Regions from separate parts of the Pseudoalteromonas sp. SG45-1 genome, predicted to be linked through region 1. Evidence: riboswitches for the same ligand, from Rfam matches in the RefSeq annotation. Region 1 holds a riboswitch; the other holds the start of a gene.
What was found. A riboswitch is a leader RNA that binds a small molecule or an ion and turns the genes downstream of it on or off. The one in region 1 is predicted to bind cyclic di-GMP.
Positions count from the first base shown of each region.

Region 2: another riboswitch for cyclic di-GMP. It lies ahead of H5117_RS14760 (chitin-binding protein); the one in region 1 lies ahead of H5117_RS10520 (hypothetical protein).

Region 1 is NZ_JACJEP010000010.1:49,515-65,395, forward strand. It holds gene H5117_RS10490 (tyrosine-protein phosphatase) at 1-376, opposite strand, end outside; gene H5117_RS10495 (polysaccharide biosynthesis tyrosine autokinase) at 382-2,589, opposite strand; gene H5117_RS10500 (polysaccharide biosynthesis/export family protein) at 2,609-3,127, opposite strand; gene H5117_RS10505 (outer membrane beta-barrel protein) at 3,127-4,341, opposite strand; gene H5117_RS10510 (undecaprenyl-phosphate glucose phosphotransferase) at 4,325-5,728, opposite strand; gene H5117_RS10515 (3-phosphoshikimate 1-carboxyvinyltransferase) at 5,880-6,230, opposite strand; cyclic di-GMP riboswitch class I at 7,713-7,804, shown strand; gene H5117_RS10520 (hypothetical protein) at 7,895-9,019, shown strand; gene H5117_RS20890 (acyltransferase family protein) at 9,728-9,997, opposite strand; gene H5117_RS10530 (lipopolysaccharide biosynthesis protein) at 10,223-11,419, opposite strand; gene H5117_RS10535 (serine O-acetyltransferase) at 11,505-12,080, opposite strand; gene H5117_RS10540 (O-antigen ligase family protein) at 12,083-13,402, opposite strand; gene H5117_RS10545 (glycosyltransferase family 4 protein) at 13,405-14,538, opposite strand; gene H5117_RS10550 (glycosyltransferase) at 14,535-15,677, opposite strand; gene H5117_RS10555 (NAD-dependent epimerase) at 15,692-15,881, opposite strand, start outside.
Region 2 is NZ_JACJEP010000018.1:51,231-67,111, forward strand. It holds gene H5117_RS14740 (TonB-dependent receptor domain-containing protein) at 1-134, opposite strand, end outside; gene H5117_RS14745 (LytTR family DNA-binding domain-containing protein) at 373-1,125, shown strand; gene H5117_RS14750 (hypothetical protein) at 1,148-1,546, opposite strand; gene H5117_RS14755 (S9 family peptidase) at 1,607-3,682, opposite strand; gene H5117_RS14760 (chitin-binding protein) at 3,820-4,383, opposite strand; cyclic di-GMP riboswitch class I at 4,480-4,567, opposite strand; gene H5117_RS14765 (cytochrome b/b6 domain-containing protein) at 4,656-5,312, opposite strand; gene H5117_RS14770 (AzlC family ABC transporter permease) at 5,421-6,125, shown strand; gene H5117_RS14775 (AzlD domain-containing protein) at 6,122-6,421, shown strand; gene H5117_RS14780 (glutathione peroxidase) at 6,495-6,992, shown strand; gene H5117_RS14785 (PA3496 family putative envelope integrity protein) at 7,111-7,296, opposite strand; gene H5117_RS14790 (YggN family protein) at 7,684-8,478, shown strand; gene H5117_RS14795 (PLP-dependent aminotransferase family protein) at 8,555-9,997, opposite strand; gene H5117_RS14800 (DMT family transporter) at 10,101-11,030, shown strand; gene H5117_RS14805 (diacylglycerol kinase family protein) at 11,068-11,937, opposite strand; gene H5117_RS14810 (hypothetical protein) at 12,263-12,403, shown strand; tRNA gene H5117_RS14815 (tRNA-Ser) at 12,622-12,712, shown strand; tRNA gene H5117_RS14820 (tRNA-Ser) at 12,765-12,857, shown strand; gene H5117_RS14825 (RNA-binding protein) at 13,349-13,837, shown strand; gene H5117_RS14830 (aminotransferase class V-fold PLP-dependent enzyme) at 13,821-14,945, opposite strand; gene H5117_RS14835 (monodechloroaminopyrrolnitrin synthase PrnB family protein) at 14,947-15,881, opposite strand, start outside.

The DNA of each region.
Region 1 (15,881 bases):
TTATAAACTTATCGTAGCCTTGGGGGACATGCGAATGCGGGAGTTCTAATAATAAATAATTTACTGAATTAAGCGTACCAATATACGGGAGTTTATTACTAAGCACTAAACTCATTAGCTCTACATCTAACCTAACCTCTGCTGCAACAGCTAGTTTAATACCAATATTATTTACTAATGCCTGTGCTTTTAAATTAGCTAGATCGTCATAAATATGCGAAGCAGCGTTATTAAAGCGGCCTAAATGAATGTGCGGAGTAGCTACCATGTGAGTTATACCATCGGCTTGTGCCATTTTTAATAGCGCTAAAGACTCCGTTAAGTCTTTAGCGCCATCGTCAAGCCCAGGTAGTATATGAGAATGTATATCTATCATTCGTTTTAAGCTGTTGATTGCTCAGGTTTTTGTGAGTAATCATGGTAATCGTAGTAGCCGTAGCTGTGTTCATCGTTTGACTTACTCATATCAACTTGATTAAGCACTATGCCAGCAACATGTGCTTTAGACTCAAACAAACGCTCAATACCCGCTTTTATTGGTTTAATACGAGTTACATCAGATTTAACCACATAAATAACCGAATCTGCACTTTGTGCTATAACTAGTGCGTCACTCACTGCCTGAGTGGGCGGCGTATCAATAATAATATGATCATACTTAGCTTTAAGTAGCTCAAGCAGTTCACTAAAACGAATATTAGACAAAAGCTCTAAAGGGTTACCTGGTATTTGCCCACTTGGCATAATAGCAACACCCGACTGCTCGTCTATATGCACACACTCAGTAAGCTCCTCGGTACCTACAATTAAGTTACTTAAACCTGGGTGAAATACCGGAATATCAAAACGTTTTGCAATACTTGGTTTACGTAAATCGCCATCTATAATTAGCACTTTACCCATTTGTGCAAGCGACATAGCTAAATTAGCAGAGGTAGTGGTTTTACCCTCACCTGGGGAGCTCGAGGTAACCGCAATAACTTTAAGGTCGCGCTCTAACTGGGTTAACAATAGACTAGTTCGGAACGTGCGTACCGACTCGGCAAAACGCCTGTAGTTGTCATCAAGGTAAGCATGTATCGGAAACACACTATTTTTTGGCAATTTAACATGCGGCAACAAACCAAGCATACGTTGTGCTAATTTACCCTCAACATCATTTTTTGTTTTAACTGTATCGTTAAGCGCATCAAAAATAAAACTCATTACTACCGCAAAACCAAAACTTGCCACAAAAGCTAAAATAATAATAAGCTTTTTATTTGGCTTTGCAGGTTTATTTGGTGCATAAGCGCGGTCAGTAAAACGTGCGGCAGCCGAGCTAAAATCACTGGTTACTTCGGTTTCTTTAGATCTCGATAAAAAGGTATTAAATATACTGCGGTTTGTTTCAACTTCACGTTTTAACTGGTTATAGGCAGTTTCTTTACGGGTGATCTCTTGGTATTCTGCACGTATTTTAGCTAAGTCAGCCTCAAGCGCGCTTACGGTACGAGTAATTCGGTTTAGCTCTTTTTCAATGCCGGTAATTAGGCTTTTAATTTGCTTATCTAGGTTAGTTTTTACCGTAGCAAGCTCAGCCTTTGCCGATATAATTTTAGGGTGCTTAGGGCCGTAAACCTCGCTTAATTCACTTACCTTACGCTCTACTAAAATAACCTCGCGTTTTACATCTTGTACCACTTTATGTGATGTAATTTCAGGCATGCTACCTAATAGCTCTAAATTATTATTACCGTATTCGCTTATTACACGGTTAATACTTTGCAGGTTGTTTTTTTCGTTACGGGCCACTAGTAATTGTTGCGACATTTGCTCAAGCTCTTGCGTTACAAGTCCTGCAATACCTTCAATATCTACCAGTTTTTGTGCTTCACGGTAAGCTTGTAGTTTTTGTTCAGAGGTATCAAGCTGAATACGTAGTGCCGATAAACGCGTATTTAACCAATTAGATGCCTGCTGGGTAATACCCATTTTAGCGCGCATTTGGCTTTCTATATATACTTCACCCACTGTATTCGCCACTAAAGCAGCTAATTTAGGATCGCTTGACTCAAAACTAATTTTTACTAATTGAGTATTTTGTATTGGAGAAACACTCAAATTGCTTTTAAATTCGTTTAAAAGATATAACATTTCTAGGTGAGATTTATCTTCCTGAGATAATTCAAGCTCCTTCGCCTGTAGAAAAGGTATAAAAGCTATAATAATATTTGCGAACTCTTTAGAAACTGAAGATTTTGGAATAAAGTCCACATGTGACTTTAGGTCTAGCTTAGTGATGACCTCACGAGCAATACTGTCCGACTTAATAACCTCAAACTGAGTTAGGTAATATTCTTTTTTAGATGAGTCGAGGCCGTAAACTTCATCAAAACTTACAGCCTTGCTTTGCTCTGACTCTATTAACAAAGTTGCAGTGGCGCTGTAGCGTGGTGTCATAGTCAAAACTAACATTATAACTAAAATTGTAATAACTACAGCGAAACAAAAAACACGCCATAAATTCCTTTTAATAATATTTAAATAAACACCTAAATCAATAAGCTCACCAGAACTGTCCAAAATTTCATTTACGTCATTCTTCATGTTTAATACTCTTTACAACTTAAAATAAGCGCTGTTCGATTTTTATTGTATCGCCCGCTGCAATTAGGCTGTTTAAACCACCTTTTTGTTGCTGCTGTTTAGTTTGCTCTTTAAATATGTATATTTTATCAACAGATGCACGCTCAGTTAAACCACCAGCAAGTGCTATAGCTTGGTTTACTGTCATAGAAGGTTGATAAGGGTAGGCACCAGGGTCTTTAACTTCACCATGAATATAAAAAGGCCTATATTCAACAACTTGAACGTATACATTAGGGTTTATTAAATAATCAGGTTGTAAGCCTTGTGTTATAACCTGTTCAACTTCAGAAATGCTAAGCCCCGCTAATTTCACTTTACCTAAAAACGGGTAATTAACCTCACCACTATTACCTAAAAGTGCAGTAACCTCTAAATCAGGCTGGCCAAAAACTTTTATTTCAACCATATCTCCTGCACCTAATACATAATTTTGCTCAGACTGTGCAAAACAAACGCTGCTTAAAAATAGCAGCGTTAAACTAAAAATAAACTTCATTAATTAGCCTTTAAAGCGAATGTAAAATTAACACCTACAATAACGCGGTCAAACTCTATTGCGCTTTGAGTAGAATCTTTATCAATAAAGTCTACATAGGTAGACACCATACCAAACTTACTCGCAATATAGTTCAAACCTAAACGTGCACTTTTGGATTTATCTTTACGGCCTACATCACCAGTATATTGCTCATTAGTGTAATTAACACCAGCAAGTGAGCTTAAATAGTCGCTCCAATTATGTGCCCAATTAATACCATATGTACTTTCTTTTATGTAATCGCCTTCAACTAATGGATCTTTTGCTGCACGACTAGTGCTTAACTGCACGGTCGAATAACTTAATGGCTGCCAATTAACCGCAGCTTCCCAACTTAAACCGCTAAAATCTTCACGCTGAGCCGATATAAAGCTCTTTTTTTGATAACCTAACTTAAACGAGCCTGAGGTAACTGCCGTTGCCTCCCATTCCATACCGGCTAGTAATTTAGTATCGTCAGAATCGCGGCTAATACCATTAGCCTGTATCACATCATAACGATAATCTTCGCGCTTTAACTCTATAAAGGTTCTGCTTGAAGCTTGTGTATTGTAGTAAGCAGTAATACCCATTAACGTTTTATCGTAATCACGAAATTGTGAAACAGCTCTAAAATTTTGGTATTTTTTGTTAAAAAAACCAGCCTGCAGTGCAACTTGGGCTTTTGAGCTTACGGCACCATATTCGTATCGAGCATTAAAATTGTGTTGTTGGTATTCTACCAGCTCGTTAATTGCATCACCTAAGCCTTCAGTTAAACCGCTACCACGTGGCTCATACAACCAATCGGCGCTGGCATTAATATCTAACCTATGTTGGCTGGTAAATTCGTTATGCGTTGCAGCACTTAAATTAACTTGGGTAAAATTATCTGCGCTGTCTTTGTTATGCAAGCTTGTACTCGTAGCTGCATTAATACTGTAATAATTTACGCCATCTTCTATCAGTGCATCAATGTTTGGGGTAATAGTCCATATTAAACGCGACTCTTCATCATTCGGGGTGCTAAAAAAGTTATCATTACTGCTAACTCCTGTAGTTAAAGTAGGCGTAATTTCTGCGCCGTCTTTAGTTATAACACTGCCTGGCTTAAGCGCCGCAAATGCTGGGGATGTAACCCCCATACTTACAATTAAAAGTAAGCCTTTAACCGGATTAGTAAGCGTTTGCATTTTTAAATCCCTTAAATATTGTTAAAAAAATAATTTTTATATCAAACCATAACGACCAATGCTTAATATAGTGCAAGTCAAATTCTACCCGTTTTTCCATTTTATTAAGGGTATCGGTTTCGCCTCGCCAACCATTGATTTGAGCCCAACCTGTTATACCGGGCTTTGCTTTATGGCGTAGCATATAAAACTCTACTTTTTTACGGTACTCCTCGTTATGTGCAACAGCATGTGGCCGAGGCCCCACAATCGACATATCGCCTTTTAAAACATTTATAAATTGCGGCAGTTCGTCTAGGCTGGTGCGGCGTAAAAAACCACCTAATGGTGTTATACGGGAATCGTTTTTAGTGGCTTGAGTTACCACTGTGCTGTTTTCGGTCACGCTCATTGAGCGAAACTTCCACACTTTAATTTTACGTCCGTCAAGCCCGTAGCGGTCTTGCTTAAAAATTACAGGTCCTTTTGAAGTAAATTTAACAGCGAACGCTATAGCAATAAGTATGGGTGAAATAAGCATTAATATAATCGACGACACTACTATGTCTTCGGTGCGTTTTATAAACTCACGCGCACCAATAAAAGGCGATTCAAATACGCTTAGTGTGTCTACGTTACCAACATGCTCTACACGTGCATGTATTAAGTTTGATAGTAAAAAGTCGGGTATAAAATGTACATCTACAGTGGTATCACCCAGTTGCAATAATAGATCTGCTATGCGCTTATCAGCTTTCATTGGCAGTGCAATGTAGAGTATGTCTATTTTTCCCTCGCGTGCTGCACAAATAGCGTTTTGTATTGTGCCTGTTACTTCGTAAGTAGTTACATTATTAAATAATCGTTCTGGCTTACGGTCGTCATAAAAGCCTAAAAACTTAAAACCTAACTCATCGTTTTTTTCAATCTCGTCATATAAATATACCGCCGACTCAGTAGCCCCTACTATGGCAACATTACGTAAGTTCATACCGAGCTTACGGCGATTTCGTTTATATAAATTAACGGCATAGCGCCACGTGTATAAAAATATAATACTAAACAGTAACCATAAACCTAAACCAACTCGTGAAAGTGACTCAGTCAACTTAAAAACAAACATAACAAAAAACAAAGTGGCAAATGCTAAAAACAATGCACTCCAGGCTGTAAAAATCATGTCTCTAAATTTACCTGCACGCCACGAACGATAAGCCGAAAATATTTCAGCGCAGTATAAGTAACTTAAGGCAACAGTTAATATTGCAATCATGTAGTGGGTAGTTAGCTCAAAATGATAAAGAAAACTCGAGCATTGAAAGGCCAAAAATAGCGAAAAAATGTCGAACAATCTATAAAAACTAGCATCTGAGGAGCCGTTAGGCTTAAAAGTCCTTGAAGAGGTCATGCGATTCCATTCCTTTATAGCAAATACTTAGAAGTAGATTTAATAATAATTTTACAATATTTTTGCGAGCTTAGCCATACATTACTATTAAGTTCGAATAACAGAAAAATTTACATTCTAACGAAAAAAGAACAATTAGGATAAGGTGAGTTTAATTAAATAGGCTCTTAAACCGAGACCAAACACCAAATGAATATCCTTCAAACAAATCAATTCCCAACGCAGATTTAATCAAATAAGCTATTAATGTAAATGATAATAGTAGTAGAAGTGCAAGCACACTGGTAAAAAAAACTTTTAATAATAGAGAGATTTTTTTACTCCCCTCACTAAGCACTCGCCTATTACGACCACCTAAAAAAACTATATAATAACGATATCTAAAAAAGCTGAGTACGCCGCGAAAGTCAACACTATGTTTCCCCCACTGACGAGCACCTATCGCAACTTTTAGATACATTAGCTGCTCATCAGTAAAGGTTTCTTGAATGTTTTTTGGCATTCTTTGTAAAAAACTATTTACTGCGGGATCATTTTTTATGTTCAAGTTAAAGCTCGCTGAAAGTTTAGTTTATTTATCTTATAAAACATCGAATTAAGGAGTTACTAATATTAAATATAAGGTTAAACCTAACCGTTATTTGAACATTAACTTAATGTACAACTTAATAAAAGCATTTTGAAGCGTAAACCTCAACCTCAATGTAAACTCGATTGGATACAAATATTCGATACACTACTCCAACACCCTGCACATTTAGAATACATAACAGCTTTTATAAATATTAATTATAGATCTATAATAAAAATATTGTTTATCATGGCGTTTAATAAAATATCTTTTAGGTTTAATTCCTTTTGTGTCTAAAATATTATCTAAAATTCCATGTTGCTATTCCGCTAGAAATTTAATTTATTAGCTGAGTCCCGGGCATATACGGCATTACTTGGTAAATCTTTACTTATCAGGGCTCCGGCTCCAACAATTAAGCTCGAACCAATTGTTACTCTAAGTATAATAATACAGTTACTTCGATGAAACGTTACCCTTTAGTACTGTAGGTTTTACATCATCAATAGCCGGATATTCATTACAATACCATCATGATTTACAAAACCATTTAAGGTAATGCTGACATTGTTTTCGACACTTATTAAATATGGCTCTTAATCAAAATCGAGATGACCAACGTACCGTCAACCTTTCGCTACTGCCCCACCAAACTTTCGCAGAAGTGCTACTTGACTAAGAACTTTGCGCGTGTAGTCTATTTATGACTCAAGTATAGCAAGTATTTTTTATGGGTTACGTTTAATTTTTGACATTTTTGAATTAGGGATTATTTCGCTTCAGATTAATTAAACAATTGAGTACAACTTTAAAGCTTTGGAATTTTAGATTTTTGTAAATTCATCATAGTAGTTATTAATGATTAGCATTTGATAATATGTGAAATAAAAGACCTTACATTCGAGACGTTAAAGCACATAGTCACTTCATTCTTATATAAAGTCGTCTTTATTAAAAATACAGATTATAGGGGCAATGAAAGAGTACATCCATTTTCTTTACAACTGTGTCACATCCTTGAAATAAATAAAATTATATACCTGTAGCAATACTTAATAGAAATTTATATAGTTTATTAACTATATAATATGCAATTAAAAAACTCAAGCAATCAACTTAGAAATATTTTTTAGATAAATGGATTATAGCAAAGAAGAATAAAGCTATTAGTAGAGTATGTTTGTTAGAATAATATTTTTATAATTTGGCTCTTAAAAGCCATACATTAATAATCATTAAATAATAAAACTTCCAGTTTTTGATTAGATAATTTCAATGATTACGTATGAATCTCATGCCCACCGTTCCTCAAATAGGTAATCTAGTTAACTTTAGCTTAATTAATTCAGTGAGTTATAATTAAATAAAGTTTAAGCTTTCAATTGAGTCAAACTTTACTATAATAAAAGCAGAAAGTGATAATGGCAAACTTGGTGAAAATCAAGGACGCAAAGCTTCCGGCCTAAAGTAAATACTTCATTTACTATGGTAGCGGGGTTACCGCATAGACACTAGTTGAAATTCATAACTATACCTTTGTTTACCTATTCATTTTTCAAACCTATTTGAATATTAATTTACTAAAGGTATAAATCATGAAAAAATTTATTATACTATCATCGTTCTTCTTATTTTCATTTACATTACAAGCAAATACAGCCTTTATTAGTCCTGATGGATCTGGTAATGGTTATACAGCGAATTCTCCAGCGTCCATTAGTAATCTAAACAATTTATTATCTGACACATCATTAAATAAAATCAATTTGCTTCCTGGAACTTACTCACAAACTGATGCTCTAGTACTTAATCAAGGTAGTCATCCAATGGAAGTTGTTGGGCTTAATAATGTGACATTTAGTAGCAATTACAATTTTTATTCAGGTGGTAACTCAGGGTTTGTTATTGCTCGTAGTAATATTTCATTTAGAAACTTATCATTTTTAAACACCAGGTATTGTTTCCGGTTTAAAAATAACAATGTTGAAAACGTAAACATTGAGAGTGTTAATGCTTACAACAACTCTAGTTGCATAGAATTTGATAGCAATATTGATAAGTATGTATCTAATATTTCGATAAATAACTTAAAAAGTATGGGTTATTACAAGGCTGGTATACGCATAAATGGTTCTGACACCCATAATATTAGTATTTCAAACACAATTTTAGATGGTCTAGCGACTTCTACTGAAAATGAAAGAGATTGTCACATTTCAGGTATTCTTATAAATGGATATTCTAAGGATATATCAATAGATAATGTATCTATATCAAACAATATCGGTGGTATTGAAGGGTGTAGAAGCTACCAGCAAGGTGACGGAATAGTCTCAAATACAAATACCAGCAATATAACTATTAATAATACAGTAATTTCAAATAGTAGAGATGCAGATCTAGATCTTAAAGGAAAAAATATTACTTTAAATAAAATAAAATCATTATCAGGTAACGAAGCAAGGTATAACTTAAAATTATGGAACAATGAATTTACATGCACCGAATGTTATATAAATACAGCAAACGTGTCTGCTTTAATCGCCTTTGATTCTCATATTAGGATGTTAAATTCAACCGTAAAAGTTTATGAATCTGCGAGACTATGTGATTTACGCTACTTAAACACAAATACAACTGCAATTGATTTTGTTAATACTAATTTCTCATATTACGGTGACTTAGCTTATCAACCAAATAATCTAACTCAATGTAAATAAAATTGCCTTTAATTTAAATGCAAACCCAGAATTGCATTTAAATTTATCTAGAGGTTAAATATATTAAATTAAAGTGTTTCTGGTGTTTACCTACCGAAAATAATATTTCAAATAAAGTAATTCATATCTATTTATAATATGGGATATTACATTCATTTACTATTTCGTAATTTACCACTAAAAAGAAATGATAATATATTAGATTTTTTAACTATTTATTGATGGAAATAAAATGTACTTAAAGGGGTAAATATACAAATTTTCAAAAACTAAATCAGTATAGGGAGGGTATACTTAGACATTATTAAAGAATAACAATAACAGGTTGATGTAACAAATAGATTGTATAAATAGCATCGGAAAGGAGTTTTATTTTTTCACTTTTATTTCGACCGATATAAGAAAGTAAAGAGATTGATGCTATCCCAAAAAAGGCTCCTATGAATGTAACAAAAACTATAGTAGAAGATAGTTAGTTGCAGATAACAATAAAGACAGAGAATAAAATAAAGCGCTTGTAAATACAATTTTAGCCATTGTTAAATTTATATTCATTAATTCAAAAAAATGCATCTCTCTCTTTATACAAGTACATACCAAGAATAAAGTAAGGAGCATAATCAAGAAGAGCTCTTGTTGAGATAAATAAAATTTCAGGTTTTATTATGCAAACCAATCCAAAAAGAAAAACCGAGGAAAGAGGTGTAACTATGAAAGAAAATAGTATATTTTACTGTTATTAACATTCTTACTTTTACAACATAGGGTCAAAAGAAAGTAAAAACATAAATAATATATAGCTAAATTACCTATAAACCAAAGGTGTCCCATCCAATCACCTTTGAGAATATAGTTGTAAACTCCGCTGTAGTGTTCATTGAAACTATAATAATTAAATACTGAATTAATTGTACCTCCAGTGAATATTAAAGGAATCATAACTCGGTTTAATCTGTCTCGAAGAATATTTTTATAAATCCCTTGTCAAATACTAAAACGTAAAAAAACACAATTTATATAAAATACCTCCATACGAAATGATTTAATAAAGTCAGTAAAATAATTAAATAAAATATTTCCTGAATCATTAAATATCCGCCAATCCGGCTGATATTTATATATCAAAGAAGCATGAAAAAAACACCAACAATCATCAATACTGAACTCGTATAATCCAAACCATGGTAGCGAAGGTTTATTATTCTAACTCTTATTGCTGTGTCTAAAAGTTTCAGACAAGTTTAAAATTGACTTAAGTAATAACCATGGCTTTAAAAAGCCAGCTAATCGGAATCTATACTCTTTGCGGCATGCTAAACTAAATACAGCTCCAACAATATCTACAATAAAAAATGAGAAAATAATAGAGTAAATAGTACCCAACAAGCCCCACAATTCCATAAACAACAAGCCAGTGCTTAAATTACTAATAAGCAAGCCTAAAGATCTATAAATTAATATTTTGTTATAATTAAGTGATATAAAATATACTCCAGCTAAAGTGTTTCCCAAAGAAAACACTAGAGTTAAACAATACAAAGGTAAAAATTGGACTATATTTTCGGTACCGTCGATAATGTAAGGTAAAATAATAGGTAAAACAAATACAGAACATATCGTTATTCCCAAATATAAATACGAAAAAGCTCTATTTATATGAGTGTACAAAATATCTCTGCTTAATGTGCTTTTCATTAATAGTGGAATTATAACAACAGGAAATACTTGCGTTGGGACTAAAAGTATTTCCAGCATTCGTGTGGAAAAAGCAAAAACAGCTGTTTCCTCACTTCCTAAAACATTAAATACTAATAACGTGTATATCTTCCCTCCAAGTAAGGCGATTATGTACGTAGATGCGAACGCTGCAGATGTGTAAAAAAAAGCCTTTAATAAATCTTTTTTCAACATATTGAACTTAAAGTCAAAACCTGTTCTCTTGATAAATGCAAGTGTAAAAAGACAATGCTCAATTAGGGTAATTAATCCAATAGTCTCTAACGTCGCTCCGTTATAAATTGCAGTCACTTTTGTAATTAATCCAAATAAATAAATCAAACTTTTCATTTTTGAGATAAATTTATTTTCAGAGTTCATCTCTAATTTGTATTCATTTAGTCTGAAACTAATAATTACTGTTACAAGGCTATAGTAGATAAAAAACAAACTATTATAGTACCATCCTAACCCTAAAAAAGTCAGAGCTATTGGGGTTATAAATAAAAGCCTAAGTACATAAAGAGAGCTATAAACTTCTTTCTTTGTGTGACTTTCAGTATCTGTATAATTACGCCTAAATACATTAGGAGTACCAAATTCAGCTATTGCTAAAAGTATCGTAGCTATTGATATATAATATGCATAATACCCATACTCACTCTTTCCCCATACTTTCATCATACATAATACGAGTATAATAGATGAAAAAACTTGAATAATTCGGTGTAATGAAGAGTAAGAAAACTGCTTCGCAAAACTCATATACTTATTTACTCTGTGTTACGCTAAAAGAACGAAATTGCATAGGACCTCTATCTGATACTTTTCTAGCCGGTAATCCTGCTATAGTTTGATTTCCTTCTTTAAATGATTTGTTTACAACACTATTTGCACCTATTCCAGTATTATCGCCAATAATAATATCCCCATACAATTTTGCCCCCGGGCCTATATAACAATTATCTCCAATGATTGGGACATGTAAGCTATTATTAGTTGCTGCTCCAATATTGACACAAACATGGACTCTACAATTAGTACCTATTCTTGTATGAGAGTTAATAACGATGGTGCCGACGTGAGCAATTGATAAACCCGCTCCAAAAGTATTAACGGGTATTGTAAAGCCAAATTTTTGCCCTACTTTTTTTGAGTAAAACCTGAATAATAACCCCAAAACTCTACCAGCAAAAGATTTATGGCAATTAGTCCAATATTCGGCTCTTCTTAAAGCTCTTTGAAAACGCCAGATATCGTGAAATAGCCATTCTTTAAAGCTATCTTTAGCACCGAGACTTTTTTTATCTTCTAATAAATATCTTTTATAATCATGCTTAGACATAATCATAATTTTCTGCCCCTTAATTTGTTATTTCGAACCGTATGTTGATTATATATTGTCAATGCTGTTATTAAAGCGTAAAGAGTAGACCCCTCTATTTGCCAAAGTGGCATAGTTGCTAAATTCAAAATAAAAAAACCTAAATGACAAGCTAACAGACGACTACTTATTTCTGTTTTTATAACATTTTTATTATTTATTATTTTTAATAGCCACAAAATTGGAGCTGTTAATAAAAATACAAAAGATACAAGCCCTAAAATCCCATACTCAAATAAGTACGAAACAAAAGAGTTATGGGCGTACTTTTCAAAATAGTTCTTCCAGTTATCTGGTCCAAACCCGAATATGTGAACTTGTAATCCAGAGTTAACATACTCAGTAATATATAAACTCCAGTAATATACTCGAGCCGAAAAAATATCCTGCTGACTTCTTGAATAATATATTGCTGGCTTTATAAGATCCCCAGCCTGATTAATTACAACAACAATATCTGAAAATCTTTCACCAAATAAAACGACTAAAACCCCACCGAAAACTACAACCGCAATTGTCAAAAATAAAGAAACAGCCAGCCTTTGAGTTTTTATTAGTGAGTAGGTTACTTGAGTCCACATGTAAAAAATAAGCACAGGTAAACACGCGAGTAATGTTGTTCTATAATTAGTCATTATTAAACTAAATATTGAAATTATTATTAATACATTTTGAAATTTTATTTTTTTCTTTGGAACAAGTGTTAACATACAAAGAAATGTAAATACTAAAATAGAAAATACCGCTTCGTGATTGTAACCACCAACAAAACTCACTGATCCATCCGCCTCAGTAGCTTTACTTTGCCCCAAAAAAATAGATATAACTTGCAAAACCACCGGCATACCTAATGGAATTAATATATAACGTATTGCAACACTCGTTTTTAAATAATTTATAGCAATAAAAAAATGCATAGTAATCGCGATAAAATATATCCATTTTGTTATTGCTGAAATAAACCCAATTATACTAACGTTTACTAGAGCACTTATAAAAATACATATAATAAAAATATACACCGGTGTTAATTTTTTTATTAATAATATTTTTATTGGTAATAAAAAAATCCCAATACTCGCAACTATAATAGCGGCTAAAGCATTTATAGATAATCCAGCAACTATTGGTGGAAATGTTATCTCATGAAAAGCAGAGAGAAAATACCTCAACCAAATAGCCAAACCTACAAACAGTAAACTAGTATTTTTAAGCTTAGCCCCTTTAGTTGCGGTTATGTATAAAAAAATTAAGCCCACTATAAGGGCTATAATCGTCCACATATTTAGCTATCATCTTTTGCGTTAATACACGCCAAGGCTGCGTTGTAAAATTTATTAGCGGTGCTTTCCCAAGAGAAATTACTTTGTGCATGCTCCTTCAACTTAACACCAAGATTAAAACAAAAATCTTTATCATTAGATATTTTCATAAGACCAGACTGCAGTAAGTCTAAATTATCTGCAGGGAATACTGCCCTATCATCATCAAGAATATCTGTGTTAGCTTTAATATCAGCGGCTAAAACTGCTTTACCATTTATCATTGCAGAAAGAATACTGTTAGACATGCCCTCTAAGATTGATGGCGATATAAAAGCTCTACTGTTTTTCAATAAAGCTTCCAATTCTTGTTGCCCTAAATGTCCAACAAATAAAATATCTCCATTTGCATCACTAATCTGTTTATTTAGGTATTCTGGATCTTTAGAGTTACCGCCAGCAATAACCAATTTCATTCTACGTTTTTGAGATATATTATTATGTGCATTAACCAAAAGGTGTAACCTTTTTACAGGATCAATCCTTGCAGCGAATAACATATATTCGTCAGGAATTAAATTATATTTACTGAGCGTATTTACAGCGTCAACGTTAATTGATTTAGCACCGTTTGGTACAAACAAAGCATCAGATCTGTATTTGCTATAGATCTCAATCATTTCTTTACTATTAGCCGTAAATACATTTGCAAAACGCCAAGCACAATATTCACCCATGCGTAAAATGTTACGACTAACAAATCCCCACTTATCTCTTGCGCTATCAATTGCCCTTAGGCTCGATACAACTTTTATTCCGCTTAAACGTAGTAAAGGTGTAAAAATACATGGTCCAGAAGCAAATACAAAAACTACATTTGGTCTACTTATAAACATTAAGTGCAAAACACACCAAAAAATAATTCCGTGTTGTCCTAGTTTTTTATAAATCCAACTTGGACTATTTACTGCTTGTACATTTTTTATAATTTCTTGATTTACTTTACTAAAGTCTTCCGTTTTTGTTCCATAAACAGTAACTTTTGTATTTTCTTTCTGACTTATTACATCTGAAATTTCTCTAATAGCATTCTCTACCCCACCATAGTTTGAGTAAATCCCACGACCGCCTAAAAAGGCTAAACGAATATTTCTCATATCAATGGCTTCTCATTATTTTGGTTTGCTAATGTATTTACTATTATTTCAACAAATTTATCGCGAAATTTATCTGGCGAATAATCCTGAACTCTTAAATAACTTTTTTTAGCTAATTTATTTTTTAAACTTTCATTAAGACTTAAGGTGCGTATAGCTTTCGACAAACCTATTTTATCCTTAACGTTAATCATTATCCCGTACTCAGTTTCAACATACTCTTCAGCAGGAATAAGCTGATTTAACTTTAGAATCTCACTAGGACCATCAGTGCAATTAGTACTTATTACAGCTTTTTTTAAAGCCATAGCTTCTACTAATGCATTAGGAAAGCCTTCTAAACTTGAAGGTAATATAAAAAAACCTGCATTTTTAATATAAACATAAGGATTTTTTTGAAACCCCATAAAATGGATTTTTTTCTCTAATTTTAAGCTTATTACTTTGCATTTTAAACGCTCAAGTTCTGGACCTTCGCCTAATATTCTAAGGTCTTCTTTTATATCTGCTAAAGCATAAGCATCGATTAAAACATCAAAACATTTTGAAGTAACTAACCTACCCATGACTGCTATGTATGGTTTAGTAATGCTAACATTTGAATCTTTCGCAATCTTTTCTATCATATTAATATTGACAGGGTTATGTAAAGAAACAACATTTTTGGGGTTAATAAAATAATTTTCAATCAAACAGTTTTCTACACCTTTTGATACTGCAATAATCTTATCTGCTTTTCCGTAAACCAGCTTAGTTACAATTTTTTTTATATAATAAAAACGTTTATTTAATCTTCCATCAGTATTACTTCGTTCGCTTATGATTGACTTGTAACCAAAAATAAGAGAGCCTAAAACATTAAAAAAATTAGCCCTTGTTAAAAAACTAACTACATACGTAGGTTTTTCTTTTTTTATTAGCATTAAAAAATCAATTAAATTCTTTAAGCTAGGTCTTGGTCCGTTTAGCTGGTTTAAATGTATTTCTGATGGAAGTTGATAAGCAACTTTTTTATTATCGAGTAAAATAACAGAAAAACTATTTAGTGTTTCTGATTCGCTTTGAATTTTAACTAAATTACTAAATACTCTTTCAGCACCACCGCCTTCAAGTGAATTTATTAAATATATACCTTTCAACGTTATTTTCTCTTTTATGAATTATATTTCTTATACCAATTAACAAACTGTTGCATACCGTATTCAATGTTTGTATTAGGTTTAAAGCCAACTTCTTTTTGTAGGCTATCTATATCTGCGAATGTTGCTGGTACGTCACCTGCTTGCATTGGCATATAATTTTTGTCGGCTATTTTACCTGCCGCTTTTTCAATTGACTCAATA
Region 2 (15,881 bases), on a different contig from region 1:
TCTATTTTAGTTATTTCGTCATCTTCTGCTGCAACACCTTGAAATGAAAAGCTTGCAAGTATCGCGCTGCTTAGCGCAACTGTTAACGACGATTTTTTAAATAATCGCGCGCTACCTTTGTTAGTTAATGTCATATAATTCCCCTGAATTGTTATTTTTGTAACTAAATGGTTACTTCGCGGATTACAGTAAGGGGATTTATTTAAACACTCTACGGGCATTATTTATGAGGCGTAGTCTTTGGTACGAATAGCAGCTTTTATGGGATGAATCAGTACGTCACAATTATTTTATAAATATATTGTACTTTTCATAACAGTTTTTCCGCTAAGCACGGTCTTTATTATTATATACAGCAAGAGATATAAAATAATGATCGCTTCTTTTCATGCATTAACTTTTGTTAGTAACACTAAGTTTGCAACATTTTTAACAAAGCGTGTGCAAGATCACCGACACTTTGAATCTCAATCTTTTCTTCAAACAAATAGGTTAGATCAAATAGACACAGATCAATACAACGTACTGTTTTACGAACTAACCAACCTAGCTGACCCTATGCAAATAGTGCATTTAACTGAGCTTGCTAAAAAGCTGAAGTTAGTCATTATTGCTCAATCGGGACATTTTGCGAGTTTTGCCTTTGAAGTTGGCGCTGTAGATTTTTTAATATTAGATTCAACTGCATCACGTATTGATAAATGCTTTGATAAGCTGATTCACCTTTGCCCGATTGCAAGTGCGGCCGAACGCCAATACCAGCAAAGCACACAAGCTGAAAAGCCATCATCACACATTGTGGTTAAAGATGTAGGTAAGGTAAGGCTAATTGATATAAATGATATTATTTGGATTAATGGCGCGGGCAACTATGTAGAGCTGCATTTTACCCAAGGTAATACGCCGGTACTACATCGCGAAACCATGAAAAATATTGAACAACAACTAGAACCTGAAGGATTTGTTCGCATTCATCGCTCTACGCTGGTAAGAAAACAAGCTATTTGCGAACTGATGCCTACTGACAGTGGCGATTATAAAGTAAGGCTGAAAAACGATATGTGTTTAAACCTTTCACGGCGCTATAAAGGGTGTTTAGAGAGTATTATAAGCCCTCTTCAATAGCGGTTTATAATACTCATGTTAGTTACCAGTTCTGTTTTATATAACTGTCATTTGGGTGCACTAATAAATAGCTTTCGGTATCTTTATAAAAATTAACTTCTACATCGCTATTTTTCCATACTTTTTCAAACATATTTTTAGCTATGATATTAATGTTTATATAATCAACTCGTTGATAGCCACGTTCTTTTACACCGGCAAAATAGGCCTCTAATGAATCGAGGCCATCCAAAGTTAACAGCTCAAACTCTTTTAAATTAACAACCACGAACTTAATCGTATTTTCAGGGTGAGTGCTCAACTCCTGAACAACTCCATTAGTTAACAGCGTAATGCCTTCATTATTAAAGCTCCCTTTCAATTCTAAATACATCTGAGGGGGCTGTGAACAAATTTGAAATTCACCATGTGCACCAAACATATATCGCCTTACATATATCAACTTCTATATATAGGATAATACAATTTTCCGATTTTGCAGTTAATTTAATAAAGCAATAAAAAAGGCCATTTCGAGTGCTTTTTCCTCTAAACTTTTAAAGCGACCTGATGCACCGCCGTGCCCTGCATCCATATCGGTTTTAAATACTAAAATATTACTGTCAGTCTTAAGTTCACGCATTTTTGCAACCCACTTCATAGGCTCCCAATACTGCACTTGTGAGTCATGAAGACCGGTAGTAACGAGTATGTTCGGATAGTTTTGGGCGCGAATATTGTCATACGGCGAGTAAGCTTCAATTACATCATAAAACTGAGGCTCATTTGGATTACCCCATTCATCATATTCATTTGTTGTGAGCGGAATACTTTCATCAAGCATCGTGGTTAATACGTCTAAAAATGGTACATGACAGCCAACACCGCAATATAACTCTGGTGCTTGGTTTACAACCGCCCCCATTAATAAACCACCTGCACTGCCGCCTGAGGCAAACACCTTGCTGCTATCACAATAGCCTTGTGCAACAAGCGCTTTTGTCACATCAATAAAGTCACTAAAGCTATTTTGTTTATGCTCTTTTTTACCTTGTTCGTACCACTCGCGACCTAGCATTTCAGAGCCTCGAACATGTGCTATTACATAAACAAAACCACGATCGAGCAAGCTCAGCGATGAACTTGAAAAACTTGGATCAATCGTATAGCCATACGCACCATAGCCGTATTGAAATAACGGATTTGTGCCATCTTTTTTAAAGCTGTCTTTTCGATAAACAACTGATACGGGTACTTTAACTCCGTCGCGAGCAGTTACCATTAATCGCTCAGACTGATAGTCATCGGCATTAAAACTACCGAGTACTTTTTGCTGTTTAAGTAGTGTTTTTTCGCCAGTTGCTAAATCAACATCATATAAAGAACCTGGTGTTGTTAAACTTGAGTAATAAATACGCGCAGTGCCTGTGTCTGGCTCTGGGTTCATTGCTATTGCAGCATAATAACAAGGATCGGCAAACTCAAGTGCCATACGATCCCCTTGCCTATTAACAACTACAAATCGAGCTTGCCCTTGCTCGCGTTCACTCAATACTAAAAAGTCATTAAATAACTCTACACCTTCAAGCAGTACATTCTCTCTGTGAGCTGTATGCTCAACCCATTGTGTTTTATCTGCAATTGTTTCGTTTGTTGCCGTCATTAATCTAAAGTTTTTAGCTTGCCAGTTAGTCACAATATAAAATGTGTCACCTAGCTTATCTACGTCAAACTCGTGGCCATCTTCACGCGGCATTAATGCTTTAAATTCGCCAGTGGGCTTATTAGCATCAAGCACCCATGTATCATTGGTCTCTGTCGATGCTAAATCAATAATAATTAAGCTTTCATCGCGGCTTTTACCAAGTCCCATAAAAAAGCTGCTGTCTTGCTCTTCGTAGACCATTACGTCTTGGCTTTGCTCGCTGCCAAGCTCATGCCTAAATACTTGGTATCCTAATAGCGTTTTTAAATCTTTTTTTACATAAAAAACAGTTTTATTGTCGTTAGCCCAAACAACTTGTCCTTCTGTATTTTCAAGTACATCAGGTAGCATTTCACCGGTCGCTAAGCTTTTAAAGCGAACATTATAAATACGACGACCTTCAGTATCTTCAGAGTAAGCCATAAGCTGCTCGCATGGACTTAGTGCGACTTCGCCCAGCTCAAAAAACTCAAATCCTTCAGCTAAGACATTCACATCGAGTAAAAGCTCTTTATTATCGGCCTTTATGCTCGTACTTCTATAGTGACGCGAGTATTCATCATCACCACGAACTTCTGAGTGATACCAGTATTTCCCGTCTTTAACGGGTACCGAATTATCATCTTTTACAATGCGTGCTTTTAACTCTTCAAAAAGTGTATTTTGTAGTGGCTTCATAGCAGCTAACTGCTCATCGCAGTACGCATTTTCAGCATGTAAATGCGCAAGTACTTGCTCATCCTGGCGATCGTCATCACGCATCCAATAGTAATTATCGGTACGTATCTTATTATGAGTACTTAATGTATGGGCTTGCTGTTTAGCAATCGGGAAATTAGGTAATAAACTTAAAGAGTAGTCAGGACGAGACACAACAAAACCAATTAAAAAAATAATGTGATTTGCAGTTTATCATAAAAATAAAAAAGCCCATCCAATAGTTGGATGGGCTAAAACGGTAAACGCTTCATTACTAAAACCGCTATACCTTTGGGAAGATAATTTAAGCTTTATATTTGCTGCCAAGCCATAGCCCAGCTTTGCCCCACACCAGGTTCGAACATAGACTTATTATCGTCATTCGTGCGGCAAAACTCATTAAATGGCCAAGGCCTGCATTGATATACATGCCCAGTTTTTGGCTGCAATACCTTTGTACCCGCATTATAGTTTTCACAATTTTCAGGGTACACGTAATCATAAGTATCAAGGTTATTAACAACACGCTCATCGCATTTTGCAATACAATGAAAGTCGATGTGTGCTTTACATATACCACTGCTTTGCAGTGCAAAAATTTCATTATTTCTATAGGCTACAATTAAACCCTGTTCGGTCATTTTACCTGCGCTAACCAGAGGAACATGCACATTAATATGCTCGGCAACTAAACGCGGCCATGCGTGAGGCTCACCTTGCTCAAGCGAGGTGATCTTGTAATCAAATGATAAACTAACCAGCTCTCCTTGCATGTCGTAAAAGGTTACACTCACCACATCACCAATAAATAGTTGGGTATGATGATTTAAGCAACCTATTGTTGACCACTTTCCACAGGCCAACGACGTATGCATAAACACGGCAACACCTTAAGAGTTACAAAATCTTATCCATACACTATGGATACACAAAAAATACACTGAGGGCAAGTGATACATAACAACACGTTATGCAGTAGTCCCGCTACCATAGCTTTTAAAAAGCCTTAGACCGGAAACTTTGCGTCCTAACCTTTCGGCTAGTTTGCCAGCAATGCGGCGATTATAATTCGACCCCGCATAACAATCAAACAAAAGAATGTAACCAAAAACAAAAACCAACCCTTTAAGGCTGGTTTAATGTGTTTTTAACTAAACAAATAAGTTAAAGGCTCTTTCGCCCACGTAAATACCAGCAACACCAATAAAGATATAAATATTAACCACGCAGGCCAAGACGCTTTAGTTACTTTAGCCTCAGAGTCATCCGCTTTTAACTCTTTTGAGCCTGTGATCATCGCCTTAACCAGCGGTTTGCCTTTTATTCTATAAACAATAATAGCTAATACATGTAAGCCAATAGCATAAAGTAAAATGTCAAAATTCAGCTCATGTAGCCAATTGGCAAAATCAATCGTATCGCTAGACACATATTGAGCAAGCGGCCCGTCAGTTAAAATACCATCACTGCTCATTAAGCCACTTACAAGTTGCGTTATGATCAATATAAAAAACACTATCACCATACAGCTACCGGGTGCCGAATGGCCTAACGATTCGCTTGGTGTTTTTAGCGCCCTTAAAATAGCTCTAGGAGAATGCAGTAACCCACTTAATCTCGCGGTTTTACTACCAATAACACCCCATATTAAACGTGTTACTATAAGTGCTAAAGTAAAAAAACCAGCGACAAAGTGAAGCTCAATCATGCCCTCTTCAATACTAAAATAAAGCACTGCAATACTTACAACCAAAAACCAATGAAAGCATCTAATAAACCCATCCCACACTTTTAACGTCGTCATTGTGCCTATCCTTAAAAAAAACAGTATTATTTAATTTGTTAACTACTTTAACATCATAATATTAAGGTATCCTTATGAGCCATTCTACAAGCCGTGAGAGTAAATATCATGCAACCAGTTAAAAAAGCTATTTTAAAAGGCTTTTTAGATATGCTACCACTGTGTTTAGCCGTTGTTCCTTGGGGTATTTTATGCGGCTCTTTAGCGATTCAAAATGGTTTTAGCGCCTTTGAAACCCAAGCAATGTCGTTATTAGTATTTGCAGGCTCTGCACAGCTTGTTGCGATTGAACTTATGGCGGGCAACACACCATTGCTCACAATTTTATTCACAACATTTATTATTAGCTCTCGGCATTTTTTATACGGGTTAGCCGTGCGTCATAAGGTGATTGATCAACCTATGCGTTGGCGCTTACCAGTAAGTTTTGTTTTAACCGACGAGCTGTTTGCGTTTTCTCATCATCGAAGAGCATATAGAACAAAAACACGCTTAATATACGCATTAAGCGCTGGTTTTAGCTTTTATATTGCATGGAATATTTGGACGTTAATTGGCATTGTAGCGGGCACAATGCTGCCCGACCTAACTAATTTAGGGCTCGACTTTGCAATTGCCGCGACGTTTATCGCGTTGGTTATTCCGGGAATCAAAAATTTGGCCTCACTCGTTACGGTAATTGTAGCTGGTGTTAGCGCAACGCTTTTAAAAAGTACAGGATTTGAGTTGTGGCTTGTTTGCTCAGCGCTGCTGGCAATGGCCGCAGGTTACAGCACAGCAAGGCTAACCGCTAAAAAGGAAGCAACGCTATGATGACAACTATTTTACTCATGGCGTGCATTACATTTTTTACGCGTTATTTATTTTTACACCGCGCTTTACCGTTTAAAGTAGGTCCTAAAATGCAGCAATTTTTAAGCTTTAGCGCACCTGCGGTGCTTACAGCAATTTGGGTGCCTATCGTGTTTTTGAATGAAGATGGCATTAACTTAAACTGGCAAAACCCTTATTTAAGCGCAGCAATAGTCGCCATCATTGTTGCCTATAAAACACATAATATTTATTACACAACACTTGCCGGTATGGGGCTATTTTTAATATTAAATTAGAGCACTCTTTGTACTTTATGAAATACTGTACTCAGGTTAAAATACCAATAACAATAATAAAAAAGACGCCAATATGCACAAATTCCATCAATTAAGCGCAACAAGCTTGCAGGGTCAACCTATTAACTTTAGTGATTTTGAAGGTAGGGTTGTGCTTATTGTTAATACCGCAAGTAAATGTGGATTTACCTACCAATACGAGTCGCTTCAAGCTTTGCATAATAAATATGCTAGCCAAGGTTTAGTTATTTTAGGGTTTCCGTGTAATCAATTTGGTCAGCAAGAACCCGGCGACGCTACACAAATAGAGCTAGGGTGTTTAATTAATTTTGGTGTGAGTTTTTTAATGGCGGCCAAAGTAGATGTAAACGGTAAGCATGCTCACCCAGTCTTTCGTTTTTTAAAATCGGCTTTACCTGGTTTTTTAACACGTAAAATAAAGTGGAATTTTACTAAATTTTTAATTGCTGCAGATGGCACGCCAATTAAACGTTATGCACCTTTTACTAAACCAGAAAAACTAGAACTTACAATTCAAAAAGCTTTGGCACAAACTAAAAATGCGCTTTAAAAAGTAATAAAGAGGCGCAAGGCCTCTTTATTGCCAATACTACTGAAACTTAAACATACGCATAACTGCACATTTAAACTCTCAATATTAATTGGTATTTTATTTATACTAGTGAAATTTAATCGGTGTAATCGCTTAAATCGTCTTCGCCTAGATTTTTACGCAAGCGTTTTTGCTCAAGGTAGTCTTCCAACTTCTTTTTAACCTTTTGCTTGTTCTTATCGTGTTGATTACGGCCGAGCATTTCGTACTCGTCTTCAACAAAATCGTCATCTAGCGCATCGTAACTAAATGTCTTACCCACAACCCACTCCATAAAGTGTTTGAGACCAACCAAGGATTTTATTATCGCAATAGTCGGTAAAATTAAAATGTTTAACGTCAAAATGCTGTGCAAATTAACATCAAAATAAAGCCACGTGACTACTGTAAATAGTCTTCATGTCAGTAATGTGAATAAATAGCGCTAAATTTGAATTGAGGAAAGTGAGAGTTTTTTATCGTATCGATAAATAAAATTTATTAATTTTTATTAGTTAGCCAATTTGACTAAAAAATAGTTATTTATTAATTGATTTCATTTACTAAAAAACAAACAAAAACAGTTAACCATATGTTTTATATTAAAAAATAAAACTGGCATCAAACTTGTTATTAATTAATCGTCATCAACAAAAAGTAGAGAACAAACATGAAAAAATTACTATTAGTTAGCGCATTAATTTGTTCACCAGCCGCTATGGCTCATAACGATAACGATTCTGCAATTTCATTTAGTAATGATGAATGTAACGTCGAATTTAAAAATGATGTGCGCATTAAGCCAAACGAATTGGAAATTTTTACCGCCAACAATAAAACCATGCAGTTTAATAGCCATGGTGACTTAACCGTAAATGGCGAATTTGTAGCACTAAATAGCTCACAACGCGAAGCGCTAAGCAAGTACTCTGATAGTTTACGCACACAATTACCTGAAGTAGCCAATATAGCGCTAGAAGGCGTTAAAATTGCCGGTGTGGCATTAGAAGAAGTAGGCAATGCATTTAATATTGACGGCCTTGATAATATGTCAGAGCTTATGGATGACATTAAAATCGAAGTAGAAAACACATTTTACCAACAAGGTACATTTGTGATGGGCCAACAAAGTTTTAATCAATTTGGCGAAAACTTTGAACAACAATTTGAGCAGCAGATAGAAACAGCGGTTGAATCAGCAGTAATGCAATCAATGGGCAGTATTTTAGTAGCTTTAGGTTCTGAGTTACTTGGTTCAGGCGGTGATATGGATGCTTTTGAACAACGTATGGAAAATATGGGTGCACAAATAGAAGAAAAAGTAGAGCTACATGCAAGCGCACTTGAAGAACGTGCCAACTCTTTATGTGGAAACTTTGCTGATATTGCAAAACAAGAAGAGCAATTAGTAATGCAAGTGCCTGAGCTTGAAGGTTACCAGTTATTTAGCTTTAAACAAAATTAGTACAGCAAATGTTATTTAACATCCCTTTGGCAGCACTTAAGTTTACTTAAATGCTGCTTTTTTGTATTTCGTTGACTTATTTTTTAGCTAATAAAGTGAGCTTACCCAGAGTAATAATGGCTTGCTCAATTTGCGCGCTCCATTGCACACCATAACTCAACCTTACACAGCTTTTATATTTATTAGAGGCCGAAAAAACAAGCCCAGGGGTAATACTAATACCAACCTCAAGCGCAAGTAAAAACAATGTTTGGCTATCGTACTCGCCTCCTAAATCTAGCCACATTACGCAACCTCCTTTTGGATCGCTTATACGTGTATTTTTTGGCATAGCTTGTTGTAAGCACCATCGCATACGCTCTTTATTATCGCGCAAGCGTTGCCTAAGCACTTTTAAATTTCGGTCGTACTCACCACTGGCAATAAATTCAGATAACGTCCATTGGTTTATTAACGAAGCAGAGCAACTTAGTGCTCTTTTATATCGCCTTGCTTGCGTTGCAAATTTACCGGCAACGACCCAACCCACACGATAGCTAGGCGCTGCGGTTTTAGAAAAAGATGAGCAACTAATCACTAATCCTTTTTTAGAGTACGCTAAAGCAGGTGTGCCTCGTTTTGCCGTAAAATATAAATCGCCATATACGTCATCTTCAATAAGCACTACGTCATGACTTTCAAGTAGCTCCACCAGCTGCTGTCTGTTTGTATCAGGCATAAAGCTGCCCACAGGGTTACTAATTGCAGTCGAGAATAAACACGCTTTTATATCATGCTCATTTAAAGCGCGTTCCAAATCACTTAACCAAATACCATTATCTGGGCACAGTGGTATTTCGAGCGCTTTAAGCCCTAGGCTTTCTATTAACTCGATAATCCCGTGATAGCAAGGCGTCTCAATGGCAACTACATCGCCTGGCTTTGTCACACACTTAAGTGCAATAGCCATGGCTTCTTGTGCACCATTGGTGATCACAAGCTCGTCCATATTTATGCCAATACCAAAATCTAAATAGCGATGCACCAATTGCTTTTTCAGCGGTACAAACCCATCTGTTGGTCCATAGTTAATAGCTTTACTGCCAGCTGTAGTCATTACTCGGCGCATATTTCTCGCCAGTGCTTTATCGGTAGGTGCAGCAGCAATTGGGTTAGCGATACCAAAAGGAACTACATTAGCTTGATGAATCGCACTGTATACCTGCTCTATTAAGGCTTGTTTATTTACCACAACAGGTTCGCGACTTAATTTAACTCGCTTAGGTAAATTATGCGCCATGCTAACGACTTTTAAAAAATACCCTGATTTTTCACGTGCCTCTACTAACCCCTGATCTTCAAGTGTTTGATAAGCTTGCTTCACTGTCGGAATACTAATGTTTAAGTTATCTGCCATTTTACGCAGTGATGGAAGTTTTTCGCCAGGAAGTAAAACCTGCTGGGCGCTCATATCTCTGATCAACTGAATAACTTGCTGATATAGAAACTCATGCCCCTGGCTATTTTTCTGTCTTATCATCACGCATCCAAATCTGTATAGGTTACATTTTTACTTTTCTGTATATGGTAAGTATACAGACAGGTCTTAAAATAGCCATTCAATCGGGCTTTGGAGAGTAACCATGAAAAGTGCAGCGCTATACATTACAACCGTTTTAATTTGGGGTTCTACTTGGTTAGCCATCGAATTTCAGCTAGGTGATATTGCTGTAGAGCTATCGTTATTTTATCGCTTTGCTATTGCAGCACTTTTAATGTGGTTATATGTAGCGTACAAAAAACCGGATATGCGCTTTTCATTAATCGATCATGGTTTTTTTGCTTTGTTGGCTCTTTGTAATTTTGCCTTAAATTACTTAATGCTTTACTGGGCACAAAATTACTTAACCTCCGCTATGACCTCTATCGCCTTTTCACTGTTGCTGGTTATGAACATAGTTAACACTCGACTATTTTTTGGCAAGCCTATCTCAAAACGAATTTATACCGGTGCCGCACTCGCTGTATTAGGTATTACGTGTCTGTTTTGGCCACAATTACAGCAGTTCGACTTAAGTAACGGTGCATTGGTCGGGTTACTACTTGCCCTTGGTGGCACCTTTGTGGCTTCATTGGGCAACATGGTAAGCGTTCGTAATTCTCGTAAGCAAATTGGCGTATTGCAGGGCAATGCATGGGGCATGTTATATAGTGCTATAGGCTTAGCTTTATATGTATTAATGAACGATGTGCAATTTAGTTTAAACGCCCCAACTAGCTACTGGTTATCATTACTTTATTTATCAATATTTGGCACTGTAATCGCTTTTGGTTGTTACTTTGCACTACTAAAAAATATAGGCCCTGAAAAAGCCAGCTACGTTATTGTTTTATTCCCGTTAGTGGCAGTAACACTGAGTAGCTTTTTTGAAGGCTTTGAATGGCACGCAAATACCTTTGCAGGGTTTAGCTTAGTGCTATTAGGTAACGCCATTGTGCTTACCCCAACAAAACGAATTAACGCCTTTTTAGCTAATAGAGCAATAGCTAAAAGTGGCTCCGTCCCCAGTTAGACGCGTTATTAACGCAACTAACGCAAAAGCGCCTACTTTACTGTAGGCGCTTTTTTATTGGCATATGAAAAAGTAAGGCTTGTCCATGCACACTAACAACTGCAGGAGTTTTACCTATCAGCTCACCATCTGCTTCAATCAATAGCCCTTCAGTATTTATGGAAGCTGTATTTAAGCGACTATAGGTAAGGTTTTTTATATACTCATGACGCTTAAAAAATAACTTAATAAAGCTTATTACATTATAAAAAAGCCCACCCGATCGCATTTGATAACACTCAAGCTGGCCATCAATTAAATCCGCTTTTGGCGCTATTTTTAGCCCGCCACCAAAGTACTTATGATTAGCAAATACAGTAATTAAATTTTGATACTGCCGAGCATCGTTATTAAACGTACCTTGTAACTGCTGAGCTTGATAATAAAATAGCTCTTTAATGCTCGTCCAACTGTAATCAAAAGATGAAAAATTAGCTTTATCATTAATAGTTTTAATCACATGAGCATCAAATCCTACCCCTGCAATATTAATAAAATAGCGGCTATTAATTTTTCCTATATCAATGGCTGTCGGTGTATTAAATAATGCCTTTCGCCAATCATCTTCTTTGCAATTAAACCCTCTGGAGAAATCGTTACCTGTACCGCAAGGTAATAATGCTAACGAACAGCTGCTCCCTATTAGTGCATTAACCGCCAAGTTCAATGTACCATCGCCACCTAGTGCAACTACTTTGGGAAATTTACTCAGTAACAACCTTATTTGAGCGCAGTCATCGTCAAAGCTTCCCGTTGTAGTAAATATACAATAAGAAAAGCTGCTTTTTTTACAGATATTTTTAAGCCATGCCAATGATTTTTGGCTCTGTTTTTTGATACTTGGTTTAATAATTATAAGTAGTGACAAGCTTTTGTTTCCAGCAATGTATTCTAGAGTGAGATAACAAACGTTTAATTAAATTTTTTTAATCTGAATAAATAATCAAAAAACATTGTATAAAATGCATAAAAATAAATTAAAAAACCAAAAACCCCAACATCAAAGGGGTTAAAACCAACCGCCATATAAATAGCTATGCAAAAACAGTAATGCAACTTACTGAATCGCATATTAATGAAATCAATTCAGATTAGTTTAACTAATCCCTCAGGCTCAATTTTTATCGTTGTATTTTTAATCAAACAACGTGCAAAATGCACGCGATTTCAACAGATACAACCGGAGCAAAATAATGAAACCAATTAATACATTAAATCAAACAGCAGCAGCGCAAGTAGCCGTTAAACCAACTAACCGTAAAGCAAGAATGTTAGCTAAACTTAACACGATTGGTAAAAGACTAGCACTTAGCGGTGCAGCTCAATATAAATAATCACCCAACCATGATTATTTTTCGGTGCAGCGAACACTCAACCACTAAATGAAGTCACTTATTTAGCTCCCATTGTTTGCTGCAACCTATTTATTTTATTAAAAATTGCCTTAATTTCCCCTTATTTACAAAAAAAACCTCATTTACGTATATTTTTTAGGCAAACAGTCATTTTGCTATTTACACAGCGGTATCACCTAAGTATTATTCTGCGTCACGGAGAGATGGCAGAGTGGTCGAATGCACCGGTCTTGAAAACCGGCATGGGTTTATAGCCCATCTAGGGTTCAAATCCCTATCTCTCCACCATATTTTAATTGGTGGCTTTCTTTACTTCCATCAATACAAACGGTTATGCGTTGGAGAGGTGTCCGAGTGGCCGAAGGAGCTCCCCTGCTAAGGGAGTATAGAGTTTGTAGCTCTATCGAGGGTTCGAATCCCTCCCTCTCCACCATACTTAATTTAAACCACTTGATTGTGGTTTTTTTGTGCCTAAAATTTAACACCGATACTAAATTGGGAGGGTGAGAACCCTCGACAGGGTTCGACAAAATGTCTGGAACATTTTGGGCCGCAGCAAGCGTCGCGCAGCGATTGATTACATGGATGTAAGCAAGTCTATCCCTCCCTCTGGACCATACTTAATTTAAACCACTTAATTGTGGTTTTTTTGTGCCCAAAATTTAACACTGATACTAAATTGGGAGGGTGAGAACCCTCGACAGGGTTCGACAAAATGTCTGGAACATTTTGGGACGCAGCAAGCGTCGCGCAGCGATTGATTACATGGATGTAAGCAAGTCTATCCCTCCCTCTGGACCATACTTAATTTAAACCACTTGATTGTGGTTTTTTGTGCCTAAAATTTATAAAAACTAAACAAATTGTGCCTAGTAATAACTTAGGGCATTATTAACACAACTTTAGCCACTTTTAGGTTTAGCTATGATCCGGTTCATATTGCTATCATTTTGCACGGCAGCACCATTTTTTACCTTGGCACAAAGTACAACAGTGTATAAGTGTGTAATTAAGGGCGTTCCTACTTTTAGCCAAACGCCTTGCGCTAAAGATGCACAAGTTATTACTCTAAAAGATATAAATGTAATTGAAGCATATAAAAGCTCTACGCCCGGTAAAGGTATTACCGATACCTCTGTTGATGACTACTTAGAGGTTCAGCAAATAGAGCGTGAAATAAAGCGCCTTGAGCTATCTATTGAACAAAGCCAAAAAGAATACGCAGCTAAAAAACAACAAATAGATTATATGACCCAAGATAAGGCCAATCGTTTAGGCGCTTCGTCTATTGCTGATGCTATCGCAACTAAAACAAATTCATTAAAACAAGCCTACGACGCATCAATTAGTCAAACGCAGCAAAAAATAGAGTCATTAAAGCAAAGAAAGCAGCAGCTTAGCCAAAACCCTTAAGCGCTCGTTTTACTATAGAAATAAATTGCGCAACGTCTTCTTGAGTATTATAAATATGTGGCGATACTCGTATTCCAAATTTGCGAGCATCTACACTGACTTTCGCTTTATTAAGCTCTGTAAGTACATGGTCTTGCTGCTTGTTAAAAAACAAAATAACAGTCCCGCTGCATTTATCACCACTCATAGGTGATACAACATATTCGCTTAGTTGCTCATGAATAAGCGTAAGCATCGCTAAGTTATGCACCCTTACCTTGTGAGCTGTTAGCTCTGCAAAGTAGGTAATACTATTTGCGGCAATAATATAAGGCGCTACAGAAGGGGTGCCACCCCAAAACTTGAGCGCACTGGCGTTATATTCAAAGTGGTTAATATCGAACTCAAATGGATTTTGATGCGAAAACCAACCCACATCTTTAGGCTCACAATACTCTATTTGATTTTTGTTAACCCATAAATAAGCTGCACCTGGGCCACCACATAACCATTTAACGCTCGAGCCAATCATAAAGTCCGCATCGAGCACGCTTAAATCAAGCGGTATAACACCCGCTGACTGAGCAACATCAACTATTGATAAACTATTGGTTAATTTACTTATAGCTACAATATCGTACACAGGCGCCTGTACACCTGTATTTGAATATACATGACTTATAAAAACTAAATCGATGTCGGCGGTTATATAACGCTGCCAAACACTAATATCAGTTAGGTTTTCGTGCTCAGGTATAAATATGATTTGCGCGCACTTTGGCAACGCTTTTTGCATTGCAAAACCCATACTCGGAAAATCACTTTGCGCCATAAGCACTTTACAATTTTTTTGCTGTAGCCGTGGATGCGACATAAGCAATTTTGTTAAGCCACTTGATAAATTAACCTGAGGACAAAACTGCGAACTAGGCGCATTAAATAACTTACCAAGCGCGGTAGTAAATTGCTCAACTGCGGGCAGCCATTGTTGCCAAGGTTCTTTATTTGAGCTCTCCCACGGTAAAAAGTAGTGCTGTGCTAAATATTGCTGCGTATTTTTAAGAGGACGTCCTACCGAGTGGTTTAGTAAATAACAGCCATCAGCCATACAAAAATCATTTTTAAGCATGCTATTTAACCCATTCTTTAAGTGTATTTAGATCGTCAAAACGTGTTTTTATATCGTCGCGTTTGGCACTGGCTCGCCTATCTCTTAATTTTTCGAGCGAATCAAGTAACACATTAAGCGGCGGACCACTTGCTGTTACCTTGCTCATATGCTGCTGTTGCATATTTTTTGAAGGCTGAGCAATAAACTTTTCAACCAGTTGATTATGATGACCGACTGCGGTGTCGCCATGTAATTTACACACTTGGATAAATAACGTTGCGTGGCTTTTAAACCAATCTGTATTTTTATATTGCTCTGCTTGTAAAAAGTCATCCATAAAGCTTTGCATACGCATGGCTTCTCGCAGGATTTGTTGATCCTCTGGCATCATATATAAAAACTTATCCACCAGCATTTGAGAGTAACTAGGCTCGTTTGCACTACACAGCCCTAACAGCATATCAATCACGTTAATACCTGCAAAGTCACCAGCATTTGCCCCTCTGTAAACCTCTTTACCTACACGGTACGGTTTATAATAAGGGCGAACGCAGTTAAAAAAGCGATCTGTATCGAGCTCAGAATAAAGTGCATTGTTTGACTCAATTACATCTATAAGCGCTTGTTTAGCTACTTTTAATAACTCACCACACAAGGGATGTGAAATACCTAACGGCAATATTTTTAATAATGCATCACTTGCCCGTTTGTAGGCCAAAATGCCTTGAGTGTTATAATCAAGAAACAGCTTTTCATCAGGTAAATTGGTAAATCGTTTATAAATACCGTTAAGTGCTTTGTTATGAGTAGTTAAGTGGGCGGTAGCAAAACGAGGGGTTACGCCAATAGATGCGCCTATATGCATAGCAAGCGCTGAGGCTTCTATTAGCGGTGAAGTGGTTTCTCTGCTTGGCTCAGTAATTTCATGGCGCCTACACGCTGCCATAAATAATC